3 regions of the Oceanospirillum sp. genome follow, and region 1 is predicted to be linked to each of the others. Evidence: predicted binding sites of a transcription regulator. Region 1 holds the regulator's gene; each other region holds the start of a gene.
The links. Region 1 encodes sigma-54, which starts transcription at its own class of promoters, with help from an activator protein. Its sites were predicted from a motif close to TGGCACNNNNNTTGCTNT; they were not measured.
Positions count from the first base shown of each region.

Region 1 (2,274 bases):
GGCCTTTTCTTTGTGTTTGATCAGCTGGCGATCGATTTTATCCGTCAGCATATCAATAGATGCATACATATCTTCAGCTTCTGCGGTGGCATGCAGATCTGCGCCGGCTACGTGCAGAGTTGCTTCAGCAATCTGACGCTCTTTTTCCAGCTTGAGAACAACCTGTACGTTAGTGATGTTATCAACGTGACGCTCAAGACGCTCAAACTTGGTAGAAACGTACTCTTGCAGAGCTTCAGTTAATTCCAGGTGTTGACCGGTAATATTCAATTGCATAAATAGCTCCTTATTATTCGCGGTCTTGCAATTTTGATTGTATCGTTTTTCAGGTATTTGCAAAGCGTTTTTTCTAAATTGATTTTAAATCAATTTCTTACGTTCGTTCGACGGGGGGATATTCATCGCTTCGCGGTACTTGGCGACGGTCCGTCTGGCGACCTTAATTCCCTGCTCAGCCAACATATTGGCCAACTTACTGTCGCTGAAAGGTTTCCTCGGTGGTTCATCGGCAATCATTTTCTTAATCATAGCCCGAATTGCGGTCGAGGATGCTTCACCACCTGCGGTAGTACCGACATGACTGGAGAAAAAGTACTTAAGTTCAAAAATACCCCGGGGGGTATGGATATATTTCTGCGTCGTTACCCGGGAGATGGTGGATTCATGCATGCCGATGGCATCTGCAATGTCATGCAGGACCAGTGGTTTCATGCCTTCTTCACCAATTTCAAGAAATGCCTGCTGGCGCTTCACAATCTCAATGCCAACCTTGAGTAATGTCTCGTTGCGGCTATGAAGACTCTTCAGGAACCAGCGTGCTTCCTGAAGCTGGTTTTTCATAAAGGTGTTATCCCGGCTGTTGTCGGCCCGCTTGATCAGACCAGAATAAGCACCATGAATACGAATTTTGGGGGCTATATCCGGGTTCAGGTCGACTTTCCAGTGATCCTCTTCACGGGTAACAAAAAGATCCGGTGCAATGTACTCAGCATGTTCTGTCGAAATAGAAGACCCAGGTTTAGGGTTCAGGCTACGGATCAGCTCAATGATATCCTGAAGCTCAGGTTCTTTAACTCTCAGACGACGCATAAGCTGTGCGAAATCACGACTACCCAGAAGGTCGAGATGCAGGGTGATCAGTTTACGGGTTTTTTCCAGCAGGAAGGCGTTAGCATCCAGAGGCTCCAGCTGAACGAGCAGGCACTCCTGCAGGTCTTTAACGGCACAACCAATCGGATCAAGGTGCTGAATATATCCCTGAACGGCCTGAACGTCCTCTATCTCAAGCTCGTATTCTTTATTCTGGAACTCAGGTCGGCTTTGCAGGCCTTCATAGATCTCTTCGATCGGGGACGAGAGGTAGCCATCAGGATCAATACTGTCGATGATCGCTTCTGCGATCAGCCGATCGCATTCCGGCAGGCCTGACAGGTTTAATTGCCAGAGCAGATGGTCCTGCAGCGTTTCTGTGATGATGCCGCGCTGCTCAAGATAGGAACCGTCATCATCACTTGGGGCTGATGATTGAGTATAGAGGCTTTCCTGATAGACATCATCCCAGCCACTGTCCACTGGTAGGTCTTCAGGGATCGAATCCTGCCAGCTGTCTTCCGCTGTTGCGGTATAGTTTTCCAGCTCAGCATCCTGACTTTCATTACTGCTGGCAGATTCACTTTCGGATTTGCTCTGGTCCTCTTTGTTGCTCTCGGAATCTGAGTTTGCTTCAGTGGCATCATTTGCTGAATTAAACTCGTCTTCAAGCTCCAGCATAGGATTAGATTCAAGGGCTTCCTGAATCTCCTGCTGTAAATCGAGAGTCGATAGCTGCAACAGGCGTATCGCCTGCTGCAGTTGAGGTGTCATGGTCAGACTCTGACCAATTTTAAGCTGTAAGGCCGGTTTCATAGATTACGGCTTATTCCCAAAGTGGTTATAACTTGAACTCATGGCCGAGATAGACATCCCGTACCTGCTGGTTGTCCATGATGTTGGCGGCATCGCCTTCAGCGATAATCTGCCCTGCACTGACGATATAGGCTTTTTCACAGATATCCAAGGTTTCCCGGACATTGTGATCCGTGATCAGTACTCCGATATTTCGCGCTTTCAGCTGGCGAATGATCGACTTAATTTCGTTCACTGAAATAGGGTCAACCCCGGCAAAAGGCTCATCAAGCAGAATAAAAGAGGGCTCAGTCGCCAGTGCTCGGGCAATTTCAACACGGCGGCGTTCACCACCGGAAAGACTCATACCCAGGCTTTTCCTGATGTGTG
Region 1 is NZ_CEYNZH010000010.1:65,641-67,914, reverse strand. Features, by position in the region: gene hpf (ribosome hibernation promoting factor) at 1-276, opposite strand, end outside; gene AC4GL5_RS06685 (RNA polymerase factor sigma-54) at 361-1,905, opposite strand; gene lptB (LPS export ABC transporter ATP-binding protein) at 1,931-2,274, opposite strand, start outside.

Region 2 (2,274 bases), on a different contig from region 1:
CCTGAGAAATGAGGCCGGTGACGTTGTCGGCGCGCTTGGGCTGATCTTTCATAACGATCTGGATGAACTTCAGCCTCTGTTTGATAAGTTTGCCCGTCTGCGCCGCCACTTTGAAAAAGAAAACCTGCTGCGTACCAGTCGTTATCAGCTGGATGACATTATTGGTCAGTCCCCTCAGATCACCCAGATGAAACGTCAGGCGCAACGGGCGGCACAACTGGATACCACCCTGCTGTTGCTGGGTGAAACCGGCACCGGTAAAGAGCTGTTAGCCCAGGGGATTCATCAGGCATCTCCCCGACATAACGCCCCATTTGTCGGTATTAATATGGCCGCACTGCCGGAACCTCTGGCAGAAGCTGAACTATTCGGCACAGCAGCCGGAGCCTACACAGGAGCAGATCGCAAAGGGCGGATCGGCAAAATCCAGCTGGCGGATGGCGGCACCCTGTTTCTGGATGAGATTGCAGAGATGCCCCTGGCGATGCAGGCCAAGCTGTTGCGGGTTCTTCAGGAGCGGGAAGTAGAAGCGCTGGGGTCGAACCGACTGATCAGTGTTGATGTGCGTATTATCGCCGCCACCTCAAAGAATCTGGCAGAACTGGTGGAACTGGGACAGTTTCGTGCTGACCTTTATTACCGGCTGCATGTTCTGCCGATTCATCTGCCGCCCCTGCGCCAGCGTCAGGGAGATATCGCTCTGCTGGCTCAGCACCTGCTGGCGGATATTCAGAAACAAACCCACCTGCCGGAACTCCAGCTGTCGGACTCCGCCCTTCACTGGCTGAACCGCTACCACTGGCCCGGCAATGTACGGGAGCTTCGCAATCGCTTAGAACGTGCCTGTGTGATGGCTGAAGGCGAGCAGATCAATCCACAGGATTTGGGTTCCGATGACCCGATCTCAACGCTCAACCAGCTGAATCCGGCCTCAGCCGATCCGGCTGAACAGAGCACAGTTCCGATGCCAGATTCAAAACCAGCCCCAACCGACCTGAAGACTCTGCAGCAACGTCATGAATGTCAGCTATTAGAGCAGGCACTGCAGCAACATCAGGGCAACCGTACCGCAGCAGCGAAAAGTCTGGGTATCTCAAGGGCTACCTTTTATAACCACCTGAAACGGTGCCAGCAAAACAAGAAAATGTCTGAAAAATAAGAAACTGTCTAACCTTGTGGACACCCCTGGCAATTATTAGACAAAAAATCGTACAGCCCTCAGCCACCAAATCACCTAACCATTTGTTTTTAAAGGACTTTATCAAGCTGGCTCAAACCTTGTAATAGCTGACTCCAGATCTGGCTCAGAAAGAGCCTGCTTTTTTACTTTTCAAAATTGAAAAACAAAAACAATCTGAGAGTTATCACAATGGATAAGTTAATCAGCGCCCAACAGGCGGCCCAACTCATCGACGACAATGCCACAATCGCCACCGGCGGCTTTATCGGCATCGGTTTTGCCGAAACACTGGCCAAGGCGGTTGAGCAGCGATTTCTGGAAACCGGACACCCCAACAACCTGTCTCTGGTTTATGCCGCCGGTCAGGGTGATGCTCAAACCCGGGGTCTCAATCACTTTGCCCGCAAAGGTCTGGTGAAGAAGGTGTTAGGCGGACACTGGGGACTGGCGCCGGGACTAGGCCGTATGGCGATGAATAACGAGATTGCCGCCTACAATCTGCCTCAGGGGGTTATCTGTCATCTGTATCGAGATATCGCAGCAGGCAAACCCGGCACTCTGACCCGCGTTGGCCTGCACACCTTTGTCGACCCCCGACAGGATGGCGGCAAGGTGAATCAGGTCAGCGAAGAAGATCATGTACAGCTGATGCCGATTAATGGCGAGGACTACCTGTTCTATAAAAGCTTCCCGCTGGATGTGGCGCTGCTTCGCGGCACTACGGCAGATGCTGAAGGTAATATCTCCATGGAGCGGGAAGCCCTGCCCCTTGATGGTCTTGCTATCGCTCAGGCGGTGCATAACAGCGGCGGCAAAGTCTTTGTGCAGGTGGAACGTCTGACCGAACAACATCAGCTGACACCGGATCGGGTGCGTATTCCGGCAAGCCTAGTGGATTACGTTATTGTTGCCCCGGCGAAAGATCATCCGCAAACCTTTGCTGAGAGCTATAACCCCGCCTACACCGGCGAAATCCGCGTACCTCAGACACAGGTCAATCCGGTCGAACTGGATGCCCGTAAGGTGATCGGCCGTCGTGCGCTGCTTGAGCTGAAAAAAGGCGGTGTGATCAATCTGGGCATCGGCATGCCGGA
Region 2 is NZ_CEYNZH010000005.1:75,182-77,455, reverse strand. Features, by position in the region: gene AC4GL5_RS03890 (sigma-54 interaction domain-containing protein) at 1-1,159, shown strand, start outside; gene AC4GL5_RS03885 (acyl CoA:acetate/3-ketoacid CoA transferase) at 1,370-2,274, shown strand, end outside.
Region 2: a site for sigma-54 is predicted at 1,268-1,285, ahead of AC4GL5_RS03885 (acyl CoA:acetate/3-ketoacid CoA transferase). Genes of this name have one in related genera too.

Region 3 (2,274 bases), on a different contig from region 1:
GAACGTAGAAGTTCACCACCACGAAGTGGCGACGGCTTGTCAGAACGAAATCGGTGTAGCCTTCAACACTCTGGTTAAGAAAGCTGACGAAGTTCAGATGCTGAAATACGTGGTTCACAACGTTGCTCACGCGTATGGCAAAACCGCTACTTTCATGCCTAAGCCGGTTGTTGGTGATAACGGTTCCGGTATGCACGTTCACCTGTCTTACTGGAAAGACGGCGTAAACCAGTTCGCTGGTGACCAGTACGCTGGCCTGTCTGAGTCTGCTCTTTTCGCTATCGGCGGTATTATCAAGCACGCTAAAGCACTGAACGCTTTCTGTAACCCAGGCACCAACTCTTACAAGCGTCTGGTTCCAGGCTTCGAAGCGCCTGTTATGCTGGCTTACTCTGCCCGTAACCGTTCGGCTTCTCTGCGTATTCCTTACACTTCCAGCCCTAAAGCTAAGCGTGTTGAGGCTCGTTTCCCTGATCCGATCGCTAACCCATACCTGGCGTTCTCAGCGCTGCTGATGGCTGCTCTGGACGGTGTTCAGAACAAGATCCACCCTGGCGACCCAGCGGATAAAGATCTGTACGATCTGCCAGCTGAAGAAGCTGCAGCGATTCCAACAGTTGCCTCTTCTCTGGAAGAAGCACTGGCATGTCTGGATGCAGACCGTGAGTTCCTGACTAAGGGCGGCGTATTCACTGATGACATGATCGATGCATACATCGAACTGAAGAATGAAGATGTAGCACGTGTAAACATGACAACTCACCCAATCGAGTTCGATCTGTACTACAGCGTGTAAGCTGATTGATTACCAGCTGACAAACTTCCGCTCTTCAATGAAGAGACTTAACCCCTGCCACGGCAGGGGTTTTTTTATGCCTGAAAAACCATACGCACCAAAAAAGTGCGCCAATCGTAAAGACTGATGGTCAGAAAATACCAGTCATCACCTGAAGCAGAGCCGATCCAAAAAAGTATCGCGAATAAAACACCGCTCAGAGAAATAAAACGCCCAAGAACAGGTCAGGCAAAACACACAGAAAGCACAACTATGCACTATAGTTGTGCGCAGAGATTATGAATCGACATAACAACAACACCAGAAACTCATGGTGATCGCCCCAAAAGGCGCATTCCTATCGCAACAGTCTCTTTTTTCAGAAACTTTTTCTTACTGGTGCGTTTTTTGCTGTGTCATAGAGACCACAGATGCACCCGACCAACGCCCCGGAGGTTCAGGCGTGAGCAAAACCGATAACCACAAGCTACTGCTGGATAACCTCAGCACCGCCATCATTCAGGTAGATCATAAGCTTTGCTTAACCTACCTCAATCCTGCAGCTGAAATGCTATTCGCGTGCGGTGCCAGTCGGGCTATCGGTCTGCCTGTTGATCAGCTCTTCTTTGAAAATGACAGCACTCCGGATGCCTGGAAACAGGCTGCTGATGCAGGCCACCCTTTTACCAAGAGGGAGAGCCAGATCGTACTGCCCAACGGTACTCAGAATATTGTTGATTATACCGTCAGCCCTGTACTGACTCCGCAGGGCTATTGTCTGGTGGTTGAGCTGCAACCCCGGGATCGCTTATTAAAAATCAGTAAAGAAGAAGAGTTACTGGCTCAACAGGAAACACTACGAACCCTGGTTCGTGGGATGGCCCATGAGATCAAAAACCCTCTTGGTGGTATCCGGGGGGCGGCGCAACTCTTAGAGCGGGAACTGCCGAACGAAGGGCTTAAAGACTATACCGAAGTGATCATCAGCGAAGCAGACCGACTGAGAAATCTGGTGGATCGCATGCTGGGGCCGCGAAAGGTGCCAAACCTGAGTCAGTTGAATATTCACAAAGTCCTGGAGCATGTCTGTGCCCTGATCGCTGCCGAGTCCGATGGCAGCATTCAGATGGTTCGGGATTATGACCCCAGTCTGCCTGATCTGATTGGCGATCAGGAGCAACTGATTCAGGCCACTCTCAACATCGTCCGTAATGCGATGCAGGTGCTGGAAGAAACAGATCAACCACAAAAGCGCATCATTTTCCGCACCCGCGCCAAACGTCAGTTTACTTTAGGTGCGGAGCGCCACCGCCTGCTGTGTCAGGTTGAGATTATTGATAACGGCCCCGGCATACCACCGGAGCTGTTGGAAACACTCTTTTATCCTCTGGTGACCGGTCGTGCCGAAGGCACCGGCCTGGGGCTTTCCATTGCCCAAACGATTCTGCATCAGCACCACGGACTGATCGAATGCGAATCGACACCCGGAGAAACTCTTT
Region 3 is NZ_CEYNZH010000001.1:58,000-60,273, reverse strand. Features, by position in the region: gene glnA (glutamate--ammonia ligase) at 1-796, shown strand, start outside; gene glnL (nitrogen regulation protein NR(II)) at 1,239-2,274, shown strand, end outside.
Region 3: a site for sigma-54 is predicted at 1,173-1,190, ahead of glnL (nitrogen regulation protein NR(II)). Genes of this name have one in related genera too.